Regions from separate parts of the Vibrio sp. R11-SG3-ISO9 genome, predicted to be linked through region 4. Evidence: predicted binding sites of a transcription regulator. Region 4 holds the regulator's gene; each other region holds the start of a gene.
The links. Region 4 encodes PurR, which represses purine synthesis genes. Its sites were predicted from a motif close to TNANGNAAACGTTTNCNTNA; they were not measured.

Region 1 (7,337 bases), on a different contig from region 4:
ACCTAGTACACTGTTTGTGCGCGGTAACACCTCTACACTCAGTGATCCTCAAATCGCGATGGTTGGCAGTCGTAATGCCAGTCTAGAAGGACTACAAACGGCTAAAGCATTTGCTCGAGAGTTCGCGCAGAGCGGTTTGATTGTCACTAGTGGTTTAGCGTTGGGTATTGATGGCTATGCCCATGATGGTGCTCTAGAAGGAGGTGGTGAAACTTTCGCGGTGCTTGGTTCTGGGTTAGATGCTATCTATCCAGCCCGCCACCGTAAACTGGCGCAACGGATTGAAGAGCAAGGCGCGCTAATCTCTGAATTTCGTCCCTCTGCTAAACCTCGTCCTGAAAACTTCCCGCGTCGCAATCGTATTATCAGTGGCTTGTCGCTAGGTACATTGGTGGTAGAGGCGGCAGAAAAGAGTGGTTCATTGATTACTGCGCGCTACGCATTGGAACAAGGACGAGAAGTTTTTGCCTTGCCAGGCTCAATACACAGCCCAACCAGTCGTGGAGGGAACAGTTTAATTAAGTCGGGTGCTTGCTTAGTTCAGAGCGCTCAAGATGTGCTTGTTGAAATAAAAAGCCTGTTAGATTGGTCTATTGAAGTACAACCCAGTCTGTTTGAAGCGCCGATAACCGACAATGAAAATGAACAATTGCCATTTCCACATCTGTTAGCTAACGTAGGGTTAGAGGCGACACCCGTTGATATTTTGGCACAGCGAACCCATATACCTGTGCATGAAGTCATGATGCAGCTCTTAGAGTTAGAACTTTTAGGGCATGTTGTTGCAGTTTCTGGTGGCTATATTCGAAAGGGGAGAGGCTAGCTATGATGATGGACATTCTGATGTACCTGTTTGAAACCTACATCCATAGCGATTCTGAATTGCAGGTGGATCAAGATGAGCTTGAAGAAGAGTTGCTTCGAGCAGGGTTTCACCAAGACGATATTTATAAGGCTCTTCACTGGTTAGAAGATCTCGCAGCACTGCAAGAAACCGATAGCCAAGCGGCGATCTCGGTCTCTTCGAATACCTCTATGCGTATTTATACTAAGCGAGAGATGGCGCGTATTAACCTCGAGTGTCGTGGTTTTCTTCTATTCCTTGAGCAGATCAATGTGCTGACCACTGAAATTCGTGAGATGGTCATTGATCGAGTGATGGGCCTTGAGACCAATGAGTTTGAGTTGGATGATCTCAAATGGATTATCTTAATGGTGCTGTTTAACGTACCGGGTAATGAGAGTGCTTACACGCAAATGGAAGAGCTGTTGTACACCAAAGAGCAAGGTATCTTGCATTAATACAGGCTTGTCATGAGTAGTAAGATTGATCATCAACTTTTCTCAGCTCACGAGCACGCGTTAGAACATGAGGCGTGCCCGCAGTGTGACGGAGAGTTGCAGCTGCGCCACGGTAAACACGGCCCTTTTATGGGGTGTACCCATTATCCTGAATGCGACTATATTAAGCCGTTGCATCAGAATGATGGGCATATCGTCAAAGAACTTGGTGTGCCTTGTCCAAAGTGCCAAAATGAATTGGTATTAAGGCAAGGGCGCTATGGCATGTTTATAGGTTGTAGTAGCTACCCTGAGTGTCATCACATTGAGTCGCTTGACCAACCGAAACAAGAGCAGCAATCATCACCGCAAGTCGCCTGTCCTGAGTGTGGTAAGGGTCACCTTGTTGAGCGCAAGTCTCGCTATGGCAAGCAGTTCTTTGCGTGTGATAACTACCCTAAGTGTAAGTTTGCTGTCAATCAGCCGCCGATTATTGGCCGCTGTGAAGTGTGTCAGTATCCACTGCTGGTGGAGAAGAAAACCGCCAAAGGCACCAAAAAGCAGTGTGCTGACCGAAAATGTCACCACATTCAAGAACAAACATAAAAAACGGCGCTCAATGAGCGCCGTTTTTATTGGATTTCCATTTACTGCATCTGCTCAGCAAAATCGTGGATCGCTGGGTAAGCCCTTTTATCTAAGATCTTAGCTAGACCGCAAAGCGTGCGTTGCAGTTCGGCGTTGTAGTCAGCACTAACATTGATGTGCCCCATCTTACGACCTGCACGTTTTTCTTTGCCATACCAGTGAACATGACAACCGGCCTGCGCCAAGATCGCGTTAGGCAGAGTGTCCTCACCCAGGATATTGATCATCGCCGTCGGGCGAATCAGCTTTGTGCTTCCTAGAGGCATACCACATACGGCGCGAAGATGATTTTCAAACTGACAAGTTTCAGCACCTTGCTGTGTCCAGTGGCCAGAGTTATGAACGCGTGGGGCAATCTCATTAACGAGCAGTGCACCTTGAACATCAAAGAACTCAAGAGCAAGTACACCTACGTAATCCAAGCGCTCAGCAACCGCAGTGAACATAGTCTTAGCTTGTTCCTGTAACTCAACATCATCAATCGCTGTTGATAGGCTCAGCACACCGTCGGTATGAACGTTTTCGGCCAGAGGGTACACCTGAATCTCACCATCTTTACCACGAGCACCAATTAAAGATACCTCACGGTCAAATGGAACAAACTCTTCAGCAACAATCGCTTGGTTGTCGGTCGCCGCGATGCATTCTGCCATCTCAGTCCAAACGGTTTCTACTGCGTCTAAAGACTTAAGGCGCCATTGGCCCTTGCCATCATAGCCACCTAGTGTGCTCTTAAGCACCATTGGTAGGCCAACATGCGAGATAGCGTGGTCAAAGTTTTCGCGAGAGTTGATCACTGCGTATTTGGCGTTCTTCACGCCCGCTTGGTCGAGCAGAGCTTTCTCAAGACGACGGTCGCCGCCAGCTTTGATTGCTTCGGTAGTCGGTAGGAACTTACCACTGCGCTCACACACTTCCAGCACATCATGAGGGATGTGTTCGAACTCAGCCGTAATCACATCCGCACGCTCAATCGCATTCTCTAAGCCATTGCCTAGAATCGCTTGCGTTAATGGGTGAACAATGTTTTTGCTGCCAACATCAAAAGCAGAAATTTCAATATTCAGCGGAGCCCCAGCTAGGGACATCATGCGAGCAAGTTGGCCCGCGCCTAACACAAGAACATGCATGGGAATTAGTCCTCTGCAGGGTTTGGATTAGCTAGTACCGTTTCTGTTTGCTCAGAGCGGAACGCCTCTACTTTTGCCATCACATCTTCATTGTGCGTACCAATGATTTGTGCCGCGAGAATTCCTGCGTTAGCTGCGCCCGCTTCACCAATAGCTAGCGTACCAACCGCGATACCTTTAGGCATCTGAACGATAGAAAGAAGTGAGTCCATGCCTTTTAGAGCTTTAGACTGTACTGGTACACCAAGAACAGGAACGCTAGTAAATGCTGCTGCCATGCCCGGTAGGTGAGCTGCGCCGCCTGCACCTGCAATGATCACCTTAATACCACGCTCTTTTGCACTCGTTGCGTAATCCGCCAGTAGTTGAGGAGTACGGTGAGCAGAAACCACTTTTGTTTCGTACGCTACGCCAAATTGATCCAACATATCCGCTGCTAGCTTCATTGTTGGCCAATCAGATTTAGAACCCATGATAATACCGACAGTCATCTCAAACTCCTTCAGGTACGATTTGATTAAGTGATTAGATAATTTGCGCGCATTATACGGGGAAAATTGCTCAAGGAAAACGTTTGCGTCAGTCAAAGTTGCTATTTGATACATTTTATAAACAAATAGCTTTAGTAACAGTTAGTGATTATTTGTACACTTAACGAGTTTAATAGCAGATATAGATGAGGCAAATCGTGGACAACTTTCAGCATACTTTACAGGCATTACAACAAGGTGAGGTGATCGCCTATCCAACTGAAGGTGTATTTGGTGTTGGTTGCGACCCTGATAACCCGCAAGCCATCCAGAAATTACTTGAACTTAAACAGCGTCCGATGGAAAAGGGCCTCATCCTAATTGCTGCCAGTTATGAACAGTTGCTCCCTTATATCGATGAAAGTCAGCTGACCTCTGAGCAACTGGCAACGGTAAAATCGACATGGCCAGGCCCTGTTACGTGGATCATGCCAGCCAGTGCACAAGTGACGGATTGGGTAAGTGGTCAATTCGATTCAATTGCGGTACGTGTAACCGATCACCCTTTGGTACAGAAGATGTGTAATGCGCTTGGAAAGCCGTTAACCTCTACCAGCGCAAACCTATCGGGTGAGCCGCCGTGTATGACCACTGAAGAAGTGAAGCAGCAGCTTGGTCATAAGCTGGTGGCCATTCTTGAGGGTGAAACGGGAGGCCGTGATAAGCCGAGTGAAATCCGTGATGCAAAGACTTCTCAAATATTAAGACAGGGCTAAACCCTGCATAAAGGAAGAAACATGTCAGCAATTGATAAAGATGCGGTAAAGCAGTTCTTGCTCAACTTACAAGATTCGATTTGCCAACAACTAGAACAAGCCGATGGTGTTGCGGCGTTTGAAGAAGACGCATGGCAACGTGAACCTGGTGAGCGTCTTGGCGGTGGTGGTCGTACGCGCGTTATGACTAATGGTGCTGTATTTGAGCAGGGGGGGGTGAACTTCTCTCACGTCGCGGGTAAAGAGATGCCAGCATCAGCGACCGCACATCGACCAGAGCTTGCTGGCCGAAAATTTGAGGCAATGGGTGTTTCGTTGGTGATCCATCCTAAGAACCCATATATCCCAACCTCTCATGCCAATGTACGATTTTTCATTGCAGAAAAAGAGGGTGAAGCGCCTATCTGGTGGTTTGGCGGTGGCTTCGACCTGACCCCGTTCTACCCATTTGCTGAAGATTGCCAATCTTGGCACCAAACAGCGAAAGATCTATGTGCGCCATTTGGCGATGACGTGTATCAGCAGCATAAAGAGTGGTGTGATAAGTATTTCTATTTGCCTCATCGTGATGAGACGCGTGGTGTAGGCGGCTTGTTCTTTGATGATTTGAATGAGTGGGGCTTTGAGAAGAGCTTTGCTTACATGCAAGCGGTTGGCGAGGGTTATACCCAAGCTTATCTGCCAATTGTTGAACGAAGAAAAGAGACGCCTTACGGCGAACGTGAACGCGATTTCCAACTCTATCGTCGTGGCCGCTATGTTGAATTTAATCTAGTTTATGACCGTGGCACCCTATTTGGTCTACAAAGTGGTGGGCGTACCGAGTCGATTCTGATGTCGATGCCACCATTGGCACGATGGGAGTATCGATACGAACCTCAAGAGGGTTCACCAGAGGCGCTACTGTACACAGACTATTTAAAACCTAGAGTTTGGTAAGACTTCCTTCCTTATAGGTATAGTGATAGGGTCATCATTCGATGACCCTTTTTCATAAGCTCTGTTAGGTAAGGATATGACACAGTACATAGATCGCTATGCCGTTTTTGGAAACCCAATTAGTCAAAGTAAATCACCATTTATTCATACGCTATTTGCTCGCCAAACGAACCAGCAACTTACCTATACATCTCAACAGCCTGAGCCCGGTGATTTTCTCAATGCGGCGAAAGATTTCTTTGGCAATGGTGGTAAAGGCTGTAACGTCACAGCACCGTTTAAAGAAGACGCATACCAATTTGCGGATCGTCTAACTGAGCGAGCTCAACTAGCTGGCGCTGTGAATACGCTTAAAAAGCTTGATGATGGCGAGATCATTGGTGACAACACCGACGGTGAAGGGCTAGTCCAAGATTTATTGCAACACCAAGTGGTATTAAAAGACGCTCGTATCCTACTGCTTGGAGCTGGCGGCGCAGCAAGAGGAGTGATTAAGCCATTGCTTGACCACAGTCCTCGCCAATTAGTGATTGCCAACCGTACTGCTTCCAAAGCACAACTACTCGCAGAAATGTTTACTTCCTTTGGTAATGTCTCAGGCATTGGACTTGATGAGGTGCATGAAGGCTTTGATGTGATCATTAACTCCACTTCTTCAGGGTTGAGTGGTGAGCTTCCACAAGTGTCCGCCGAGATATTCACACCAACAAGTACCGTTTATGACATGGTCTATGGTTCGGGACACACGGTCTTTAATCGCTGGGCATTGGATAATGGTGTCCATGCCGCTTACGATGGCCTAGGCATGCTAGTGGGTCAGGCGGCTGAAAGCTTTATGTTGTGGCGCGGTCTAAGACCGGGTACAAAGCAAATCCTCAGAGAATTAAGAAAGAACCTAGAGGCTTAATAATGAATCAGTCAATTTTGTTTCCTGATATCCAAACCTGGGATGCGGAGAATCAATGCGTCGTTTTCCCTGCTCAACAAAGTGGCGCACTTATTGAGTGTACTATTACCCTAGAAGAGCTAGGAAAATTGGCAGGACGTAAAGTAACAAATGAGCAAGCCATTGAGGTGTTCAGTGAGTTGCGTTTTGACTTAGAAGAACTAGCAGAAGAGTTAATAGAAGAAGAGGAGTTTAACTCCTCTGGTCAAATCGAGATTCAAGCGTCTTAAACAGGGCGAACTGAATCTAGATAGTCATTTTTGTTCTGAACATAGTTGTCGGCAGACTTCTGGAGAAAAGCACGTTCTTTATCTGTTAAAGGACGTGCTTTTTTTACTGGGCTTCCCACATATAAATAACCGCTCTCCAAAACTTTGTTTGGCGGAACTAAACTGCCTGCACCAATCATTACTTCTTGCTCTACGACAACATTGTCTAGAATGATCGCTCCCATTCCTACCAATACCCGATCTTGAATGGTGCAACCATGCAACATCACCTTATGGCCAATCGTGACATCATTACCGATAATCAAAGGGTAGCCGTCAGGATTCTCCTTGTTTTTATGAGTGACATGAAGAACTGAACCATCTTGGATATTTGTACGTTGACCAATATGGATATGATTAACATCGCCTCTTGCTGCAACCAAAGGCCAAACACTAGAGTCGTCACCAATCTTGATATCACCAACTAATACTGCGGTTTCATCTATATAGACATCTTGGCCTATTTTCGGTGCGATACCTTTATAACTGCGTATAGAACTCATAAATCCTCCTTTATATAGCTAGCTTAAGAGCATTATTGGGTCTCTGACTAGGATAAATGGCCGTTTTTGGGTGTTTTTTATCCGAACAATCAAAAAACTAAAAAAAACGCAAAAAAGGGCTTGCCAATGTGATCGCAATCTCTATAATGCCACCTCGCTGACACGGGATGGCTTCGTAAGAAACCAAAACGAATCAGCAAGCCAAATTAGCCAAGCTAAGCGCTTGAAAAAAGTTTTGAAAAAAGTGGTTGACACTAAAACTTAAATCGCTAAAATGGCCGTCCGATTTGAGCGAAGCTCAAAAAGGAAAAGCTCTTTAACAATTTAAACCTATCAATCTGTGTGGGCACTCGTTGATGAATATCAAAAAAGAAA
Region 2 (7,337 bases), on a different contig from region 4:
TCGATGTCCAAGAAAGGCTTTGCGGTGCTCCTCAAAGCCTTTCTTTTTATATGTTTAACCGTTTGTTTATGAGGCTTGGTTAATTGCCGTCAAGGTCGCTTTCTCTTCAGTAATTACCGCACCTTCTGCATTGAGAAGTTCGATTTGCGTTAGAAGGCCAATGCTTGGGTTAAACCAACGCTCAGTTGTGCTAGAGAAGTGCATTGAGTCATCCACGCTGTCGCAATTTAAGTAGTATTCGTTGGTTTCGGTCAGGTTGGCTGCTTCGATGGATTTTCCAGAAACGGTGAAGCTCTTTCTTACACCCGTTTCATTGATTTGTTGTTGCCACACCACACTGCAAGAGTCATTAGCAGGCAGGTTCTTTACCCATTGGTGATCGTCAAAGTCAGTCAGCATATTAATCACAGCTTCACCATCTAGGGTTGCTTGGATGGATACCGTCTCTTCACTGATATCAATGATAGGGTTGCTCTCTTTTACATCTGCACCAGTAAGTCGGAACAGAGGGCTGCTGCGCATAATGGTTGTGATGTACTGGCTATCGATAAAGTAGGTATCAGTGATTTCATGAAGGGCGCTGTCGGTGCCTGCAAAGTAAAACGTATAGTCCGCTGTCATTATATCTTCATCAATGATGGTTTCAGATAGGTAGAACTGAGTGACGCCATAGTTACGAAGGTCGTGAACAACTTTTAGTAATGCTTCGCTATCAGGGGTTTCTTGTAAGTGTTTGATGAGTTCGTCTGGGCTCAATGGCATGTAGAGCATAGACATATTGCCTTCTGGTTGACCATCAGCCTCTAACTCATAGTTCATCGTTGTACTGTGCTTAGGCGCAAACTGCGCGTTTTTGATTGGAAAGTCTGCTTGGTTGTCTGGACCTTTTTGGTTTCCAGTTGATGAGCCTGAAGAAGAGCCACCGCCGCCACAGCCATATAGAGCAACCAATGAAACGGTAAGTAGAGTCAGAGTTTTATTCATGTTGAGTATTCCTAAAGTGAACTGGCAAGGCTTGCCGAAACTGCTCGGAATACTAGGTTTTTGGTTGTTTAGAGGGCAAAAAACGAAGTCACATGAGATCTTAATTTATATTTAAAGTTATGATTTTAAAGTTTTTATATTTTTTAATTGGCGAACTCTTCACCTACTGAGGTGCAGTAGTTAATCATTAGGTTTTCCCATTGTTTGATGATCAAAGGCTCCTTGATACTCAGCTTTAGGCTGCTCCAAGGTTGCAGGCAGGTCTCTTTTGACTCCGGCTGCGACAGCCTAGAAAACAGTTCTTCGGAAGGGATAACCCTTAATAGAGCGACTAAAGATTCCATGTAGTTCAAACGGAAGTTATCGAGGTTGCCTTGTTGAAAGCTGATGTGAGAGATCATCATATAGATGAGTGCATTCTCAATGCTCGAGTGACCAGATGGATTGGTGAGTAGCTCTTTGGCGGTTGGTAGATCGCGCAGCTTAAAATGGATGACGCCAAGCCACAGTTTGAGCTCGTCTGGAAGCAACTTAAAGTGGGTTTGCACTCGGTTGGTAAAACGGATTAAACGCTGATGGTCAGTTTCGAACAGCGCGAGGTGGCGAGCCATCAGGGTTGAATTCATGCAGTTAAGCTCAATAGATTCTAAATCAATAAACTGCTTAGTCAATAACGCACTAAGCTGACTGTTATCGATAGACCAATGTGGCATTCCTGGCTGAGGTAACGCGAAGTAGTCTGCGAGATCTCGATTTATCTCCATCAAGCTGTCACTAAGGCTATCAACATCGAGGGTATAGACGCCACGAAAGGCCAGTTTGCCCGAATTTGGGTAGATTAGGCTGACCTGAGCGCCAAGGCGGGAGTCGATATCTTGATCTTTCAACTGAATGTTTAAGAGGTAATCACTGGTACGCATGTTTTTTGCGCCCGGGAAGAACGGGGAATTGTCTATTGGATCGACGAAGTAACTCGGTGCATCTTGATTCGCGAGATCTGTGTAGGAGTATTCGATCTGCTGTTGTAACAATAGGGCTTTAATAGACGCTCGATATTGCCTAGCGTTATCACCGACGGCATCGATGCGGCTAAGCAATAGTTCGACTTTTGGAATTAGACGTTGCTGTCGGGTAAGCTCAGAGTTCTGATTTGGGGATTGCCACAATAGATAGCCAAGCGTGATGGTGCTTGCGAGTAACACGAGCGTTACCAACCATAACCAAGGTGGCTTCGAAGCCGTTTTGTTATGCTTTGGCTTTGGTTTCACATTGTTTTCGATTTCAGCGTTATCTAGACGTACAGAGCTAGGATTGAGAAAGTAGCCCTTGCGCGGGTAGGTCACTAATATTTTAGTGGCGTCGCTGTCTGGGAGGTGCTTCTGCAGTATTGAACGCAGTGTGCTGATTCGATTAGTCAGAACGTTTTTAGAGATAAAGCTGCTTTGCCAAATCTCTTGGATGATCAGCTCTGCTGAGAGTGGCTCACCAACATGACGTAACAGCAGTTCCAGTAGCTCAACTGAGCGTGGCTCTAGGTTGATGACTTCTTGAGGTGTGCTTAACTCACGGGTACTAGGGTTGTACACCAGATCGGCAATGACGATAGAGGTATTGTTAGCCTGAGCAGCAGCGAGGAAGTCTTGCATAGGAAACCGTGTTTCATAAAAGCAGACGATTTTAGCTGCTTTGTTTATAAAAAGCAGCTAAGTATCCCGGATAAAAGCACTAACTTTATTCTGGCTCAAAATCGAGAAAGTGAGCGCTAACCAACAAGCCTATGAGCTGTAGCTAACCGAGTATCGTGTAGGTTTGTGGTTCATCGCCAGCACGACGTTCAGTACCGCAGTGCCAAGTACAGAAACAGCGATGATCCAAGGTGATACAAAGAAGAACGACGCAAATAGGATACAGGCATCAATAGCCATTTGAGTCTTACCTACTGAGATGCCATAACGGTCTTGGATGTATAGGCACAGTACATTGAAGCCACCCAAGCTTGAGCGATGGCGGAATAGAATCAGCATACCTAGCCCCATGAGCAGGCCGCCAGCAATCGCACAGTAAATTTCATTGTGGGCATCAAGAGAGATGACTAAATACAGATGATCCGCAAAAACAGACACTAAAGCACCGGAAAAAGCACTGCTTATGGCAAAATTACGTCCAAAACGTTTCCACGCCAATATATAGAATGGACAGTTTGCGATAAAGTAAAGCGCACCGAAGGTGACAGGTAGAAATTGACTCAATAGAAGAGCCAAGCCTGTGGTACCGCCAGTAAGCAGTTGAGCAGACTGTAAAAAGAAGACGCCTTGTGCAACTAAGAAGGTGCCTGTAAGAATGGCAACCCAATCTTCTTTACGTGAGTGTTTTTCCATCGTTTTAATAATTACCTAGCCAATAAAGGCGAGCATAGTAGAGAAAAACATGCATTTTCGGTAGCTTGAGACACAAAATTAAGGTAAACCTATGTAATATTCGTTTTACAGGGTGTAAAGCGAAAACTTGACAGTAAGTCGCGTGCTGATGCGATGTGTCGCATAAGTATGATGAAGCTTATATGTCATTATGAAAAAACTGCATGATAAAATTGCAATTAGCTCTTTATGACCTAGATCAAATTATGTATGATGCGTCCCATTAGAACGGTGACGAAAACGTTTGCTTTCGGTCGTTATGTGGTTTTTTTGAAACTTTCAGTACAATCTGAGTCAGGAGATACAGATGCTTAAGCGTGACATGAACATCGCTGATTACGATGCGGATCTATTCGCAGCTATCCAAGAAGAAACTCTTCGCCAGGAAGAACACATCGAACTAATCGCTTCAGAAAACTACACAAGCCCACGTGTAATGGAAGCTCAAGGTTCTCAGCTAACAAACAAATACGCTGAAGGCTACCCAGGCAAGCGTTACTACGGTGGTTGTGAGTACGTAGATAAAGTTGAAACTCTAGCAATCGAGCGCGCATGTGAGCTTTTCGGTGCTGAGTACGCGAACGTACAGCCTCACTCAGGTTCTCAAGCGAACAACGCTGTATACATGGCGCTACTGAACGCAGGCGACACAGTTCTAGGTATGAGCCTAGCGCACGGTGGTCACCTAACTCACGGTTCTCCAGTAAACTTCTCTGGTAAGCTATACAACATCATCCCGTACGGTATCGACGAAGCAGGTCAAATCGATTACGAAGAGATGGAAAAGCTAGCTATCGAGAACAAGCCTAAGATGATCATCGGTGGTTTCTCTGCTTACTCTCAAATCTGTGACTGGAAACGCATGCGTGAAATCGCTGACAAAGTAGGTGCTTACCTATTCGTTGATATGGCGCACGTAGCTGGCCTAATCGCGGCAGGCGTTTACCCGAACCCAGTACCACACGCACACGTTGTTACAACAACAACGCACAAAACGCTAGCAGGTCCACGTGGTGGTCTTATCCTTTCTAACGAAGGCGAAGACCTATACAAGAAGCTGAACTCAGCAGTATTCCCTGGCGGTCAAGGTGGTCCTCTAATGCACGTTATCGCTGGTAAAGCAGTAGCGTTCAAAGAAGCTCTTGAACCAGAGTTCAAAGAGTACCAAGCACGCGTAGTTGCTAACGCAAAAGCCATGGTTGCAGAGTTTATCGCTCGTGGTTACAACATCGTTTCAGGTTCTACAGAGAACCACCTGTTCCTAGTTGACCTAATCGACAAAGACATTACAGGTAAAGAAGCAGACGCAGCACTAGGTGCAGCAAACATCACAGTAAACAAGAACTCAGTACCAAACGATCCACGTAGCCCGTTTGTAACGTCAGGTATCCGTATCGGTTCTCCTTCTATCACTCGTCGTGGTTTCACAGAAGCAGACGCGAAAGAGCTAGCAGGTTGGATCTGTGACATCCTAGATAACATGGGTGATGAGTCTGTTATCGAAGCAACAAAAGCAAAAGTATTAGAAATCTGTAAGCGTCTACCAGTTTATGCTTAATTTTTCTTCGTAGAGTGAACGAATTTCTGTGTCGCACATACTCATTTGCTAGCGCAAACTCCGTGTGAGCTCCTTGAACTTCGTTCATCTACTTTGAAAAAGAGTTTAAAAGGTCCCTTTTGGGGCCTTTTTGTTTTAGGGGAGGGGGGAAACTCCGCGCCTTTTCCTTGAACTAAAGCTATTTGATTGAAAAATACGATTTGAAAGGCTCCTGTTGGAAGCCTTTTTTGTATTTGGGGTAGTTCGGGGGCTGGCTCTATTTTTTGATGCTGAGTAGGGTGCCTGACTTACATTTAAATGAGTAATAATGGCGGCTTTCGCTGAATTGACCTAGGCCTTCGCCATCACAATAGTCGATGTTGATATCGCGCATGATTTCTAGAGTATCTTCATTACTTAGGGCGAACTTGGAGCCATCTGAACAGACAATACGAACTCTTTCGTCATGGCTCACTGAATAGAGATCGACTTCTGTATTGCAGAGTTCAAAAGAGGCTTCACGAAAGTTGTCTTGTTGAGTATTGGAAGCGCAGCCTGCAGTGATGAGTGTTGCTGCGAACACAGTAAAAAGTCCGAGTTTTTTCATTGTTAATCCTTCACCTTTATTCTTTTTAGCGACGATTTTTGCTTCCTGCTTCGGGTAGCTTTTACAACGACAGGCTTCGACTCAAGGAGCGTAAGTAGATGTAAAGATATAAAAGTATAGGTGCAAATCGATAATTTATAATAAGTTTTTTGCTTTTAACTCGCATCAATAAAAAAGACCAACACAAGGTTGGCCTTTATCAATCTAGACGATACGAGGATTTATCGAAATTGTTTCGCTTCAGGTAGGAATTCAAAGCCTGCGGTCGCGAGTTTTGCTTCGAGTGCAGCCTTATCAATATCGAAGAAGTTAGCGAGTTTATCGAGGTCGCCAGAGAAGTCGTCACGTAGCTTCATGTTTACGATGCTCATCAGCATCACAGGATCCATGGTTTCAAAATTCGCTAAGTTCATGCCTAGTCCTCGAAATCAGAGATCAACAAGTTTGCGGCAGCAAAAGCGGCACGTTCGCGCGCTTCGCGTGGCAAAGACTCGTCTGCGGCTAAATCGTTGAGTGTTTTCACTGCACATGTAATAGCTTGAGGGATGTAGCCTTGATCGCCACTACCGATTTGAGAGTAAAGCTCACGAACTAAATCACAACAATCGTATACTTTCATGTTTATACCTAACTAAATGATAACTTCTCTCAATATACACACAGAGAAAAGCAAAAACAAAGCGCATTCAACGAATATTCAGTTTAGTTTGTTCTTGCTCAAGATCTCATTTTACGAGGTTAAACGGTGACCTGTTGTTCTAGCTGTAGTTTCACTTCATCGGCTAGGTTTAACTGGCGAGCGAGCTCTTTGAGGTACGCTTTCTCCATGAAGTTCTGCTCATCCACCACAATCAACGAAGCGAGATAGATTTCACTTGCCTGTTGTGGGCTGGTGGCTAGCTGCGCAATGTCACTTGGGTCTAAAGGTTTATGCAGTTCTTCAGAGACAAGCTTGGTCAGTTGATAGTCTGCACCCATATTTTCAACCGCTTGTTCTATCTTCGCCATCTCTTCTTCATCAACGTGGCCATCCGCTTTTGAGGCGGCAATCATTGAGCGCAGGATCAGCAGATTATGATTAGAATCTTGTTCATCAAAGGTCGCTTGTGGAGATGAGTCTGGTGTGCCTTGTTTAGCTTGGTAATCGTTATACACCTTATAAGCTAAAGCGCCGAGTGCTGCAGCGCCGCCAATACCAACCGCCTTTTTGCCGATTTTCTTGGTTTTCTTAGACCCCATTAACGCGCCTAATAGACCACCACCAATGGCTCCTGCACCGAGCGCACCGAGTTTACCTTTGTCTTGAGTCAGCCCGCTTAAGCTGGAGGAGCCTTGAGAGAGCTTTTGGCTGCCTTGTTTTACCAGATCCGATTGTAATGCTTGGTTTAGTAAACTTTTAATATCCATGGAACCTCCAGAAATAAACACATTGGAATTGTCTTTAGATTCACTATACGTTCCCGAAGATGAACAGAGGATTAACTTACAATGATTTACATTCAGCCTAGGAGAGAGGGGAGAAGACGAGGGGTACAAAAAAGGCCGCCATGTGGCAGCCTTTTGATGTTCAAAACGAACATAGATTCAATCGATAATGATTAGCTTATTTAGCAAACTGAGCAGTTACGTGCTCAACGATTGAGTCCATTGCGATTGCTTCTTTAGTGCCTTCGCGACGGTTCTTGTATTCGAAGTTACCTTCTTTCATTGAGCGATCACCGATCACGATAGTATGAGGGATACCGATTAGCTCGATGTCAGAGAACATTACGCCTGGACGCTCTTTACGGTC
Region 3 (7,337 bases), on a different contig from region 4:
AATTGACTCCGAAGACTCGCTCGCGACTGTGACCGCACTTTTCTTAGCGTAGTAGTTACTGATCTCGTTAACTAATGACTGAGAAGCAGACGCACCACTGCCTGAAACAGACCCCGTTACTGGTGATTTCGGTGAACTGGTTATCTGATTAGGCTGTTGATCATAAAGCGTCCAACGTAGACCTGACGGCTGCGCACGCACAACCAGCACCGCATCCACAGGATAACGTTGACTTGCTTGGCTGATAGGTGAAACAAAACCGCCCCACAGATCAGACGTTGCAATACCTGTAATGTCATCGAAGTCACCCACAGGTAGCGTAATTGGTAAACCACGCAGTTTCGCGTTTTGTTGAATGCCTGCCGCTAGCTTAGAATTCGAGTGTTCCCAAACGATATTCTTGTCGTAGTTTTGCTCTTCGACTAGCCACACTAATACATTGGAACGCGTTTCAGGCCAGTAAGGTAATTGAGCTTGAGTCAGTAGGTTACGAATCTGAGCGCCATTAAAGCGCATGCGCAACGTAGTTTGCTCACTTGCCTCACCAAAACTCATTTGTGACAGGTATTGAGCACTTTGGCGCATCGCCTTTTTTACCGTCTCATTAGCAGCAACGTCTGTTTGGCCAGTTGCACGGACCAGCACCTGTTGCATGCCTTCATTTCTAGCCGCTCTCTCTGGCTCTTTCTGTTCTGAATTGATAGCCACTTCGGCACTGAAAATATCCACCTGAGTCAGTGCATAACTCGGCGCAGCCAAAAGTCCCATCAACAATGCTAAATAACGCATATCGACCCTAGTCTTAAAATCTTGTGCCCTGATGATAAGCAACTATGGGTAACTGGGCAAGGACGATGGCAGATAGTCGATTGAATAACCGAGAATTATCGGGGTGATATATAGCAATTAAGGAAAATTAGTGAAGACTTAAGTGATAATGCACATATTTTCGGCAAATGAGCGATAAATTTGACACAACCTATATAGCAATCGATTGCGAGGTGATAAAATCCCGCGAATTTTATTTTTTACTTCACGATTAGCTCAAGGACCTATCATGAAAAATGCTTTGCAAGGTGCGCAAATGCTCTTTGTCGCCTTTGGTGCACTGGTATTAGTCCCCCTACTTACCGGTTTAGATCCCAATGTTGCACTGTTCGGTGCTGGTATTGGTACCCTCCTCTTCCAAGTCATTACTCGCCGTTCGGTTCCAATTTTCTTAGCCTCTTCTTTCGCGTTTATCGCACCGATCATGTTTGGCGTACAAACTTGGGGCATAGGTGCCACAATGGGCGGCCTAATGGCGGCAGGTGTTGTCTATGTGCTGATGGGTGGCCTAATTAAAGTTCGCGGCGTTGGTTTTATCCATAAGCTATTACCACCAGTGGTAGTTGGCCCAGTGATCATGGTTATCGGTCTTGGTTTAGCACCGGTAGCCGTTAACATGGCACTGGGTAAAACTGGAGACGGCGCAGTACAGCTGGTGGATGCCGATGCGGCTCTTTGGATCTCAGCGATTTCACTGATTGTTACCATCATTATTAGCGTATTCGCTAAAGGCTTTTTAAAACTGCTGCCAATCTTTGGTGGTATCGTAGCGGGTTACATCACAAGCCTAGTCTACGGCGCGGTCGACTTTACTCCGGTAGCTCAAGCCTCTTGGTTGGCCATGCCTAACTTTGTGGCACCAGAGTTCAACATCAATGCGATCTTCTTCATGGTGTTCGTTGCTATCGCACCTGCTGTTGAGCACGTTGGCGACATGCTGGCCATTTCGAACGTAACGGGTAAAGACTACCTTAAAAAACCAGGTCTACACCGCACCATAACCGGTGACGGCGTGGCAACGATTGCTGCTTCAATGCTGGGCGCTCCGCCGAACACAACCTACAGTGAAGTAACGGGGGCAGTGATGCTAACAAAAGCCTTCAACCCAGTAATCATGACTTGGGCTGCGGTCACCGCTATCGTGCTTGCACTGGTTGGTAAGCTAGGTGCCTTGCTGCAAACTATCCCGGTTCCGGTTATGGGCGGTATTATGATTCTGCTGTTTGGTTCTATTGCAACGGTTGGCCTAAATACGCTCATCAAAAACCAAGTTGACCTACACAAATCACGCAACCTAGTGATCGTCGGTGTAACACTGGTATTTGGTATCGGCGGCATGGCTTTTGGTATCGGCGATTTCAGCCTTCAGGGCGTGAGTTTGTGTGGTATCGTAGCAATCCTACTAAACCTTGTATTGCCAGAAGAGCTAGGTGAGAACCACTCTGTAGACACAGCGCAAATCAAGTAATCGAATAAATCGAGAACAAACAAAAAGGGAGCGTATCGGATGATACGCTCCCTTTTTTCACTATTGGTCGTAGCAAATATCGCTACAACTAACCGAATTACTTAGTACCGAAGATCTTATCGCCAGCATCACCTAGACCAGGAACAATGTAGCCCTTGTCGTTTAGCTTCTCATCGATTGCCGCAGTGTAAAGCTCTACATCTGGGTGTGCTTTCTCAAGTGCTGCAATACCTTCTGGCGCAGCAACAAGAACAAGAATCTTAAAGTGCTTACAACCCTTCTCTTTCATAAGGTCGATAGTTGCGATCATTGAGCCACCCGTTGCTAGCATTGGGTCAACAACAAGAGCAATACGCTCCTCGATGTTAGACGCTAGCTTGTTGAAGTATGGCACAGGCTCAAGTGTTTCTTCATCACGGTAGATACCAACTACACTGATACGTGCGCTTGGGATATGCTCGAGTACACCATCCATCATGCCAAGACCAGCACGTAGGATTGGCACAACTGTTACTTTCTTACCTTTAATTTGGTCAACTTCTACTGGACCATTCCAGCCGTTGATCTCTACACGCTCAGTTTCGAAATCTGCTGTCGCTTCATATGTTAGAAGGCTACCCACCTCTGTTGCTAGTTCACGAAAACGCTTCGTGCTGATTTCGCCTTCACGCATCAGGCCAATCTTGTGCTTAACTAGCGGGTGTTTTACTTCAACAACTTTCATTTCCAACTCCGGCAATATTTAAATAAACCCACAGATTATACATCGTTTTTATCACATTTTCAGTATGTTTATTTGGCAAAAAATTTACGCAAACGTTTGCTCTTATTTAGCAAGCCCTGTTAGAATAGCGCCGTTTTCACATCCAACTTAAGACCGAGGACTATCCCGTGAGCGGTAATAATTCTTCTCTAAGCTACAAAGACGCTGGTGTTGATATCGATGCAGGTAACGCACTAGTAGATCGTATTAAAGGTGCTGTAAAACGCACTCGTCGCCCAGAAGTAATGGGTGGCATTGGTGGCTTTGGCGCCCTATGTGAACTACCAACTAAATACAAAGAGCCTGTACTGGTTTCGGGTACAGATGGTGTAGGTACTAAACTTCGCCTTGCTTTGGATATGAAAAAACACGACACCATAGGTATCGACCTAGTGGCAATGTGTGTGAACGACCTAATCGTTCAAGGTGCAGAACCTCTATTCTTCCTAGACTACTACGCAACAGGCAAACTAGACGTTGATACCGCAGCAGACGTAGTTTCTGGTATCGCTGAAGGTTGTGTGCAATCAGGCTGTGCGCTTATCGGTGGTGAAACTGCTGAAATGCCTGGCATGTACGAAGGCGAAGACTACGACGTAGCTGGTTTCTGTGTTGGTGTTGTTGAAAAAGCAGACATCATCGACGGCACTAAAGTTGCGGCGGGCGATGCGCTTATCGCTGTAGGCTCAAGCGGCCCACATTCAAATGGTTACTCTCTGATTCGTAAAGTACTAGAAGTATCTGGTGCAGATATGAACGAAGAGCTAAAAGGTCGCACCATTGGTGAACACCTACTAGAACCAACTAAGATTTACATCAAGTCAGCACTTAAGATGATTGCAGAGCATGATATTCATGCTATCTCGCACATCACAGGTGGTGGTTTCTGGGAAAACATCCCACGCGTACTTCCAGAAGGTACAAAAGCAGTCATCGACGGCAAAAGCTGGGAATGGCCAGCTATCTTCAACTGGCTACAAGAGAAAGGTAACGTGGAAACATTTGAAATGTACCGCACTTTCAACTGTGGTGTTGGCCTAGTCGTTGCTCTTCCAAAAGAGCAAGCTGAAGCGGCTGTTGAGCTGCTAAAAGCTGAAGGCGAGAATGCTTGGGTGATTGGTGAAATCGCACAAGCGGCTGAAGGTGAAGAGCAAGTTGAAATCAACTAAGCTTGATTGCTAGCTCGCACAATTAAGAATGAGGACTTTAGGTCCTCATTCTGCTATTTACGCCCTAGAAAACCTTAAAATATGTAGGTAAATTGTTATTTACTCTCACTCATCGCGTTTGATACCTCTATGAAAAATAATGCCCCTCAGAAAAACATCGTCGTTTTGATCTCCGGAAGCGGAAGCAACCTCCAAGCAATCCTTGATGCTTGTCAGAACCAGCACATTAATGCTTCTATCAAAGCTGTTTTCTCAAATAAAGCAGAGGCATATGGCTTAGAGCGTGCACGTACTGCAGAAGTCCCAGCACACTCTCTTGATCCAAAATCATTCGAATCAAGAGAAGCGTTCGATCGCGAGCTAATGCAACAGATCGATGCCTATCAACCAGACTTAATTGTTCTCGCTGGCTATATGCGTATTCTGAGTGCTGATTTTGTTCGTCATTATTTAGGGAAAATGATCAACATTCACCCTTCACTGCTGCCGAAGTATCCAGGGCTACACACACACCAAAGAGCCATTGATGCCAAAGATAAAGAGCACGGAACCAGTGTCCACTTTGTCACGGAAGAGCTAGACGGTGGACCTGTGATCTTACAAGCTAAGGTGCCTGTTTTTGCAGAGGATGATGCAGACGAATTGGCAAGCAGAGTACTGACACAAGAGCACCAAATCTACCCATTGGTGTGTCAGTGGTTCTGTGATGATAGATTAGTGATGAAAGAGGGTTGTGCTGAACTCGATGGAAACACGCTTGGCAAACATGGCTACGCACAAGACTAGAAACGTGTTTATAGCTAATAAAACATGCTAATTCGAATACTAAAAAGGCCGCATTGCGGCCTTTGTTATTTGGAGCTTGGTGTAACGCATATACCAATCACAGTAAGTAAGTGATCAGAAATAGCGCAGAAAAAAGGCTTGAGAGCAAGGCAGCATTTTTCGATAAGTAGTTATTCTACAATCAAAAATTCTAACGCAGTTATCGAGCATTTTAGCAAGCTAGGGTGAGCAGTTATTTACTACGATTGGTATTACTCTAAGGGTTCGGTTGGAGCTTGGCTCGCCACCTTTTTAGGAGCGTAAGCCACATCAGCTAAAGCTTGATGGTTCGACTCAATCAACTCACCGAAATGGAACAGTGCAAACTCGCCAGGTTTCATTCGCGCCCACTCTTCATTATCCGTTAATGGCTGTGTAGCGACGACACTCACCACATCATTCGGCGTGGTCTCTTCCTGAAAATTGATCTCTACATCTTCATCAATCAGGCTCGCTTTACCAAACGGGGCGCGCCGTGTGATCCAATAAAGGTGATTGGTGCAGTATGTCATCACATACTCGCCATCACTCAGCAGCATATTAAATACGCCCTTTTCACGCAGCTTGTCACAGCACTCTGCAACAAAACGGAACATCCCCATCATATCTTGAGGAGGCTCAGGAAAACGGTCTTCTAGCTGCTTAAGTAGCCAGCAAAACGATAGCTCACTGTCTGTCTGGCCAACCGGGCGAAAACGGCCACTTTCAAGGTCATCATAGTCGGTTAACTGACCATTGTGAGCAAAGGTCCAGTACTTACCCCATAACTCGCGAGTAAAAGGATGAGTATTTTCTAGGTTAACACCACCACGATTTGCTTGACGGATATGACTGACAACAGCACAGCTTTTAATTGGATAGTTTTGAACCAGCTCTGCAATCTTTGACTCGCAGCTTGGATTCGGATCCTTAAAAGTACGAAAGCCTTTTCCTTCATAGAAGGTAATGCCCCAACCATCTCGGTGTGGGCCAGTTTTACCGCCACGTTGCATCAATCCAGTAAAACTAAAACAAATATCCGTTGGCACATTAGCGCTCATGCCGAGCAATTCACACATGGTTAAACCTACTCCCTCTTCAACCAAACATGGAGCTCAATTCAAAGAGCTCCAATCTATTGTTAATTTTTTATTCCATCTCTTTTTCAACAAGTTGAATGATGATGTGAATAATCTTGATATGAATTTCCTGGATACGGTCAGCGTAGCCAAAGTGCGGAACTCGGATTTCAATATCCGCGCAGCCTGCCATTTTACCGCCATCTTTACCCGTTAAAGCGATTGTCTTCATGCCTTTCGCTTGTGCTGCTTCAATTGCTTTCAGGATGTTTCCTGAGTTACCAGACGTTGATAGACCGAATAACACGTCACCCTTACGGCCAACCGCTTCAACGTAGCGAGAGAAAACAAAATCGTAACCAAAGTCGTTGCTTACGCAAGAAAGGTGGCTTGGGTCAGAAATAGCGATGCCTGCATAACCTGGACGGTTCTCGCGGTAGCGACCTGTTAGCTCTTCCGCAAAATGCATAGCGTCACAGTGCGAACCACCATTACCGCAAGAAAGTACTTTACCCTCTTGTTTGAAAGAATCAGCAATCATCTTAGCGGCAGCTTCAATTTGCGCGATGTTGTGATCATCACTTAAAAACTTGTTCAGAACCTCAGCAGCTTCGTTTAATTCACTTTTGATTAGGTCTTGGTACATAAGGCTTATCTCTTATATGTATGTGCGTCACTTAAGCATACGCGAAATGAGAATGGAGGTTGTTTCCCCCTTTTACTTGAGTTTACCCACAAACATTTAAGAGTGTCGACAGTTAAGCCAAAAGATTGCCACCTTTATTGTTGTTCTGGTTTCAATTCGCACATTTATTCACCACACACCTCTCACAATTAGAACTTTAACTCTACAGAGATCACTTTTTGCTCAAATTAGAGTTTTACAAATATTTAATACTTTGTTTACACTTAACTGGTTAGACCTCTTACCTAAACCAAAACAATAAGTGATCTCTGAAAAGGAAATCGATCATGAACATACTGCTCTCTCTACTGTGCATGACCATCGTACTAAGTGTCTGCCTGTACCATCGAGTCACCATCACTCGTGCACTCGTGGCATTAACTGCCACTATGTTTGCTCTGACCTTCGCCGCTGATGTCGGCATGACGGGTTGGCTGAGCTACCTACTTGCTGTCGCTATTTTTGCTATTCCAGCAATTAGACAAACACTCATTAGCCAAAAAGCACTGACTGTCTTTAAGAAAGTGCTACCTGCTATGTC
Region 4 (7,337 bases):
AGCCAGTCGTAATCTCCGAGCCATCGATGCTTGATGAAGAAGAGAATGCTACAACCTCTGGTGCAATACCAACGAGCGGCGCACAGCCAGCACACTAATGCTGTATAACATGAATGACCATTACTAATGGCCTATGTTGTTTTCAAGCTGATTCCATAAACAAAAAGCCGAGATACTGAATATCTCGGCTTTTTCAATTTCGCTTGTTGAGCATTTTAATTCTAAGCGTTAATCGCCAGCAAACATGTAGCCTTCACCATGAACCGTCACAAAGATTTGAGGGTTCTTCGGATCAAACTCCATCTTGGCACGCATACGACGAATCAACACGTCAATGGTACGGTCGTTTGGCGCATCAACGCGGTGGCTAATCATATTTAAGATTCGCTCACGGCTTAATACTTGATTCGGGTATGAAGACAGCGCAACCAATAGCTCATATTCTGCTTTGGTTAATTTCACCGGCTCACCGTTTTTGCTCAGAGCGCGGCGAGGAATATCAAATGTCCACTCACCAAAGCGAACGATAGATTCGTCATCCGCCTGCTCAGCGGCACCTGCTGGTGACTTGCGAGCTGCAGAAATTCGCCAAAGTAGGTTTTTCACTCGAACCAGTAACTCGCGAAGTTCGAATGGTTTAGTAACATAATCATCTGCGCCCATCTCTAGGCCTACAATTTTGTCGATGCTATCCGTGCGTCCAGTAACTAAAATAATCCCAATGTCTGATTGACTGCGTAATTCGCGAGTTAGCATCAATCCATCTTCGCCTGGTAAGTTGATGTCCAGCATAATGAGGTCAACGTTATTCTCTTCTAAAACGTTTCTCATTTGAGCGCCGCTTTCTGCTTCGCTTACTGTGTAACCCTCATTCTGGAAATATCCAACCAGCTTACTACGGGTTACCACATCATCTTCAACGACTAATACGTGATAGCTCATCTACACCACTTTTCTTATTTAATAGTTTCAGTGACCATTCTATTCATAACTAGTAACAATTCTAGTAGTACGCAAGATAAAAGCCAGAAACCTGAATTTTTTTTGATACAAGACAATCTTAAACCTTGCTATTTAACCTCCATCGCAATTCAATATAGGCATTACTACTAACGAGTGACTTTGCAATTAGCAAATACAACCGTTAGCAAGCCTTCGTACCGCAGATATTACGAAAGACGATATTAGGATTATTGAGATGAAAGAAACGAAAGCGTTCAATGAACAACGAGCTGAAATCTACTGGTGGCTATCGAGCCTGTTCGCAAAAGAGCTGACTCAAGAAGAACTGGATAACTACCACTCGGTTGAGATTCGTTCGTTTTTAACTGGTCTTGGCGACAATGAGACGCTTAAGCCAGCAATCAATAACCTAGTAGATGCACTTAACCGATTGCAGAATCGTGAAGACGCTCAACTGGAGCTTTCGTCAGATTTTTGCGAGTTGTTCCTTAAGTCAGACAAATACGGTGCTCTACCGTACGCTTCTATTTACTTAGACAAGAGCGGCCTGCTGAACGCCAAGCCAGCTCAAGACATGGAAGCCATCATGGCGTCTTACGGAATCGCCGTAAACCAAGACCTAAAAGAGCCTGCTGATCACCTAGCCATCGAGTTGGACTTCCTAGGCAACATTATCATTCGTTCAAACGACCTCGAGAGCGAGCAAGAATTAGAAGCAGCTTTCACTACACAGCATGAATTTGTTGAACAACAACTTCTCAGCTGGGTTCCACAATTTGCAACGAAATGCCGTGAATTTGATGAGTTTGGTTTTTACGCTTGTGTTGCAGAATTGCTAGCCGCTTTCTGTAAACTTGATGCGCAATATTTGGCTGGTGAATAAATTCACTAATGACTAAAGGCACAATTTAGGTAGAATGTGACAATTCACCCAGATTTCTGGGTGAATTTTATTGCGAGTATTTTCTAGTCAGTCTAAAATTGTGACCGCAAACGATAAAATATGAAACATTCTCGAAATGCTATGCTTTAAATTAGCTAAGAGCATTTCGGTGTTAAGACAAGCCGCTCTCATTAGCGGTTTTTTGTTTTTTAGCACTTTAGTACCGAGAGAGCCCTACACATTCTAAGCTCTTGTTCTGGTAGCTTAAAACGGCTACTTGCTCCGTACTGCTGAGGAAGTAGCTATCAATAGGATAAAGCCATGGCAACTATAAAAGATGTCGCTCGCTTAGCCGGCGTATCAACAACCACCGTTTCTCACGTGATCAACAAGACACGTTTCGTAGCAGAAGCGACTCAAGAAAAAGTAAACAAAGCCGTAGACGAATTAAATTATGCACCAAGTGCCGTTGCCCGTAGTTTGAAATGTAACTCTACGCGCACAATCGGTATGTTAGTAACTCAATCAACTAACCTATTCTTCTCTGAAGTGATCGATGGTGTGGAAAGTTACTGTTACCGTCAAGGCTATACGCTGATTCTATGTAACACAGGTGGTATCTACGAAAAGCAACGTGACTACATCCGAATGCTTGCTGAAAAGCGTGTAGATGGCATCTTAGTAATGTGTTCTGACCTAACGGAAGAACTTCGTGAAATGCTTGACCGTCATGCAGACATTCCAAAAGTTGTTATGGATTGGGGTCCTGAAAGTTCACAAGCAGATAAGATCATCGACAACTCTGAAGAAGGTGGCTACCTAGCGACTAAATACCTAGTTGAACGCGGGCATGAACGTATTGCATGTCTAAGTGGTCACTTAGATAAAGCGGCATGTGTCGAACGTATCGCTGGTTACCGTCGTGCACTTGCAGAGGCAGACATTCAAGCTGATGACAACCTAATCCTTGAAGGTAACTTCGAGTGTGATACGGCTGTTATCGCTGCAGATAAAATCGCTGCAATGGAAAATCGCCCTACCGCGGTATTCTGTTTTAACGATACGATGGCGCTTGGTCTTATGAGCCGCCTACAACAGCAAGGTATTAAGATCCCTGAAGATATTTCAGTGATTGGTTACGACAATATTGAGTTGGCAGAGTACTTCTCACCGCCGTTGACGACTGTTCACCAACCAAAACGTCGTGTCGGTAAGAACGCGTTCGAAATCCTGCTAGAACGTATCAAAGACAAAGACCACGAAAAACGTGTGTTCGAGATGCATCCAGAGATCATTGAGCGTGCGACAGTAAAAACGTTAAAATAACGTAAACTTTAGAAAAATCTAATAAAACGCACCGTTTGGTGCGTTTTTTTTATTTGTCAAAAATAAAAACCCAGTTGCATATCAAGACAACAATTAACTGAATTAAGATCACATTTTAGAATAACAAGTGTGAACCTCATTCAACAAAAAACTTTATTCTTGATTATACAGTCACGCACAGGGCAAATCACTTGAAAGGGTGAGACGCAAAGCCTCCGGCCTAACCCATTATTGGTATGGTAGCGGGGTTACCGATGGCAAAATGCAGTATTTCCTACCTTTAGTAGTAATTTACGGCTTATTGACAATTTTATTGCGACATTTTGCTAATCTCTCGGACCTGCTTATTTGGTGGCGTAATTCAAATACACCGAGATAAACAATATGGATAAACCGATACTCAAGGACTCAATGAAGTTATTTGAGCCACTTGGAAAGATAAAGTCACGCTCAATGTTTGGCGGTTTCGGCCTTTTTGCCGATGACACCATGTTTGCATTGGTCGTAAACAATCAGTTGCACATTCGAGCTGATAAGAATACTACTTCACAATTTGAACAACAGGGCTTCGAACCTTACGTTTACAAAAAGCGTGGATTCCCAGTCGTTACTAAGTATTTTGCCCTCCCAGAAGACCTCTGGCAGACTCAAGAACGTATTATCGAGCTGGCAAAAGCTTCCCTTAACTGTGCTAAAGAAGAGAAACAAATCCAATCATCGGCGAAACCGACTCGATTGAAAGATTTGCCAAACCTTCGACTTGCCACAGAGCGAATGTTGAAAAAAGCAGGGATCGATACCGTTGAAAGCTTGTATGAGTCAGGTTCTGTTAATGCATACAAAGCCATTAAAGAGTCTCATTCATCAAGTGTGAGCTTAGAGCTACTTTGGGCGCTTGAAGGTGCAATCAACGGCACTCATTGGTCAGTGATACCTCAGCAGCGACGTGACGAACTCATCAGCTCTATTAATTAGGTCCAAATCACTTAATTGTAAAAAGCCACATTAATGTGGCTTTTTTTATTTTCTTTTGAAAGTTAATCTTTCCTTCTCCTGTCTAACTATACTAACTATAAGCAAAAGATTAAGGGACGCTCCCATGAGTAAGAAAATGATTTTAGGCATAATTTTAGTTGCCACGATAGTGTTACTAGCCGTTAACTTTGGTCAATACTTAACGCTTGAAAATGCCAAGGCTCAGCAGGCACTTCTTAACGACTACATAGAGAGTAACTTTGTTGTTGCAGCTGCAACCTACTTCATCCTCTATATCATGATTACCGCTTTCTCTATTCCAGGCGCTGCTGTAGTTACGCTGCTCGGGGCGGCGCTATTCGGCTTTTGGACTAGTTTATTACTCGTGTCGTTTGCAAGTACCATAGGTGCAACACTAGCGTTTTTGAGTAGCCGTTTTCTACTGCGTGACTGGGTGCAAGGTAAGTTTGGCGATAAGCTGTCGACCATTAACCAAGGCGTAGAAAAAGATGGTGCATTCTACCTATTCTCTTTACGTTTGATTCCGGTATTCCCATTTTTCTTAATTAACTTACTAATGGGCTTAACACCTATCTCTGTAGGACGCTACTATTTGACTAGCCAATTAGGAATGCTTCCTGGCACTGCAGTTTACTTAAACGCAGGTACTCAGTTGGCAGAGATCGATTCGCTATCAGGCATCGTATCCCCTTCTGTACTGCTTTCTTTCGCACTGCTTGGCGTTTTCCCAATTGCTGCAAAATGGATTATGGGTAAGTTTCGTTCGGCGCCAGTCGCGGAATAGATAAGGAAAATTGATGAAGATATTCAGTGCTGCAAACCCAACAGAGGCTCACATAATATGTGGGCTTCTAGAGAGTGAAAAAATTGCCTGTGAAGTGCGTGGTGAAGGATTGTTTGGTTTAAAGGGAGAAATCCCTTTCTCTGAAGAAACAGACCCATATGTGTGGCTCTACGAGCCTTCTGATGCAACAGCAGCACTAAACCTCATCAATGCTTATAAGAAGCAACAAGATTCCATCATCTATGAAGAGTGGCGCTGTAGTCAGTGTCACGAGGTCAATGAAGCCCAGTTTGGTTCTTGTTGGCAGTGTGGTTCACCTTGCCCTGAAACATAAGTTTTGTAAAAACGAGTCCCTAAAAAAACAGGAAGCGTAATAGCTTCCTGTTTTTTTGTATCTCGTTATGTCAAGTGAACAATGCTTCACCAAACTCACGTTATTTGATTTGCTTTTGAATAAACTCAATAGAGCGCTGGTTGAACTCTTCGGGTTGCTCCACGTTACAAACGTGACCACAGTTAGCAATTTCCACCAGCTCACTCGATTTATGTGCCGCCACCATCTCTTTAACGGGCTTGATGAACATGTAGTCACGCTCTCCCATCAGATACAAGGTTGGAATAGGTAGCTCTCGCTCTTTGAAGTAACGCATCAACGGGTTAACGTCAGCAGTAAGAATAAACCAGCGCTTGAACTCTTTTTGGCACAGCTTTTTCGCTTCGCGAATGAAAAGGTGTCTAGACTCTCGCTGACTCTTTTGTGGCATAACAATGTAAGCAAACAGGCTGTAAAGCCACATATAAGGAATAATATGTTTACTTAAGTTACCTAATTTAACCAAGACTTGAGAGCGCGTATTCAAACGCGTTACAGCACCGCCGAGTACCATTGAACGAACACGCTCTGCAGCCAACTCAGCCACATTTCGAACGATAATAGTTCCTAAGGACATTCCAACAAAATGCGCTGAACGAATTTTTAGGTGATCGAGCACTTTAAGAATATCGAGCGTTACCGCTTTGAATGTGTAACGGTTACTGATCAGCTCTTTTAATAAATTGTCGGATTTACCGTGACCTCTCAAGTCAATCAGCAGCAAATTAAAGTGCTGTTTGTAAGCTTTGATCTGCTTAAACCAAATGGACGAACTCCCACCAGCACCGTGGACGAAAACGACCCACTCATCACTGGTCGGGTGATTGAATGTTTTATGGAATAATAAACTCTCAGACATACCTTTCGCTTTAATTCTACTTATTTGCTTGAGCACCATTGCTAGATGCTTGGTAATGATAGCACGCTATTAAACCGATTAAGTGATAGTAGTGTCAATCATCTTATCAGCGTTCTGAATAGCTCAACCACAATTACTCCCAAAGCGTTATATGAAACTAACGGTAGCTCAACAGTTAACTTAGACACTAACAGTGACACTTTAAAAACAAAAAAAGGTGTTCACAATGGAACACCTTACTTTTCAAATACACAAGTTACAACGCGGTGTGATACATCTCTAAATAGGATTTAGCAGCATCTTCCCAGCTAAAATTCTGTTGCATTGCATAGAGCTGAACGCGACGAACTTCTGCAGGTTTTTGTGCATAAAGCAACAAAGAGCGATGCAATACCGAGAGTAAAGCCTGAGGGGTTGGCTCGCAAAAAGCAAAGCCTGTGGCCAGTTCAGTGTTGTCATCGTAATGATTAACGCTGTCTTTTAAGCCGCCTACTGAGCGAACGATAGGTAGAGTGCCATAAGCCATGCTATAAATCTGATTCAAGCCACAAGGCTCAAATTCAGATGGCATTAAAAAGAAGTCTGAACCGGCTTCAACCAAGTGAGCCAACTCGTTGTTGTAAGCTTCAACAAACGAAAACTTCTCTGAATGCAGCGCGGAAAGCTCTTTAAGCTGGCTTGCTAATACGGGATCACCTGTACCCACAATCACGATTTGCAGTTCATTCTTGAGGAACTCTTCAATGATCGGAATTAAGTAGTGAACACCCTTCTGGTTAGTCAGGCGACATACCATGCCATACACGGCGCAATCAGATTCAGGTAAACCAACTTCTTGCTGCAGCTTTTGCTTACAAGCGGATTTGCCTCGAGCCATACTGTGCTTCGTTGCTTTGTATTTGCGCGGTAGATAAGCATCCGTTTCTGGGTTCCATGAACCGTAATCGCAGCCGTTTAAAATACCAAACAAGTCATCAGAACGTTGTTGGAACTCTCGCGCCATACCGTGGCTTCCAAGCTCTGTTTTTAGCTCTTCAGCGTACGTCGGGCTAACGGCATTGATCTTATCTGCGCACATCACACCAGCCTTTAGCATAGTGACATGGGTGTCACTTACCGCGGCTTCAGGCACATATCGACCGTGCATTTCTGG

Region 1: the regulator PurR is predicted to act here: its motif matches at 3,622-3,641, upstream of purE (5-(carboxyamino)imidazole ribonucleotide mutase).
Region 2: the regulator PurR is predicted to act here: its motif matches at 3,634-3,653, upstream of glyA (serine hydroxymethyltransferase).
Region 3: the regulator PurR is predicted to act here: its motif matches at 3,105-3,124, upstream of purM (phosphoribosylformylglycinamidine cyclo-ligase).

The regions. Positions count from the first base shown of each region.
Region 1 is NZ_JCBDGU010000031.1:84,900-92,236, forward strand. It holds gene dprA (DNA-processing protein DprA) at 1-823, shown strand, start outside; gene AC6R05_RS10185 (DUF494 family protein) at 826-1,302, shown strand; gene AC6R05_RS10190 (DNA topoisomerase family protein) at 1,315-1,887, shown strand; gene AC6R05_RS10195 (5-(carboxyamino)imidazole ribonucleotide synthase) at 1,929-3,059, opposite strand; gene purE (5-(carboxyamino)imidazole ribonucleotide mutase) at 3,065-3,550, opposite strand; gene tsaC (L-threonylcarbamoyladenylate synthase type 1 TsaC) at 3,748-4,305, shown strand; gene hemF (oxygen-dependent coproporphyrinogen oxidase) at 4,327-5,244, shown strand; gene aroE (shikimate dehydrogenase) at 5,321-6,151, shown strand; gene AC6R05_RS10220 (DUF1488 family protein) at 6,154-6,420, shown strand; gene AC6R05_RS10225 (gamma carbonic anhydrase family protein) at 6,417-6,962, opposite strand.
Region 2 is NZ_JCBDGU010000009.1:101,917-109,253, forward strand. It holds gene AC6R05_RS03000 (hypothetical protein) at 67-984, opposite strand; gene AC6R05_RS03005 (winged helix-turn-helix domain-containing protein) at 1,128-2,630, opposite strand; gene AC6R05_RS03010 (YitT family protein) at 2,760-3,362, opposite strand; gene glyA (serine hydroxymethyltransferase) at 3,709-4,959, shown strand; gene AC6R05_RS03020 (hypothetical protein) at 5,216-5,545, opposite strand; gene AC6R05_RS03025 (DUF4250 domain-containing protein) at 5,767-5,958, opposite strand; gene AC6R05_RS03030 (YaeP family protein) at 5,961-6,164, opposite strand; gene AC6R05_RS03035 (tellurite resistance TerB family protein) at 6,284-6,952, opposite strand; gene AC6R05_RS03040 (proline--tRNA ligase) at 7,149-7,337, opposite strand, start outside.
Region 3 is NZ_JCBDGU010000009.1:155,868-163,204, reverse strand. It holds gene AC6R05_RS03295 (DUF2066 domain-containing protein) at 1-789, opposite strand, end outside; gene AC6R05_RS03290 (uracil-xanthine permease family protein) at 1,058-2,296, shown strand; gene upp (uracil phosphoribosyltransferase) at 2,394-3,020, opposite strand; gene purM (phosphoribosylformylglycinamidine cyclo-ligase) at 3,188-4,228, shown strand; gene purN (phosphoribosylglycinamide formyltransferase) at 4,358-5,014, shown strand; gene AC6R05_RS03270 (class II glutamine amidotransferase) at 5,266-6,111, opposite strand; gene lpcA (D-sedoheptulose 7-phosphate isomerase) at 6,182-6,757, opposite strand; gene fadE (acyl-CoA dehydrogenase FadE) at 7,084-7,337, shown strand, end outside.
Region 4 is NZ_JCBDGU010000038.1:32,994-40,330, reverse strand. It holds gene elyC (envelope biogenesis factor ElyC) at 1-98, shown strand, start outside; gene torR (two-component system response regulator TorR) at 229-942, opposite strand; gene torD (molecular chaperone TorD) at 1,199-1,846, shown strand; gene purR (HTH-type transcriptional repressor PurR) at 2,168-3,172, shown strand; cyclic di-GMP riboswitch class I at 3,344-3,428, shown strand; gene AC6R05_RS11820 (TfoX/Sxy family DNA transformation protein) at 3,557-4,147, shown strand; gene AC6R05_RS11815 (TVP38/TMEM64 family protein) at 4,272-4,952, shown strand; gene AC6R05_RS11810 (putative signal transducing protein) at 4,966-5,286, shown strand; gene AC6R05_RS11805 (alpha/beta fold hydrolase) at 5,387-6,184, opposite strand; gene glgA (glycogen synthase GlgA) at 6,441-7,337, opposite strand, start outside.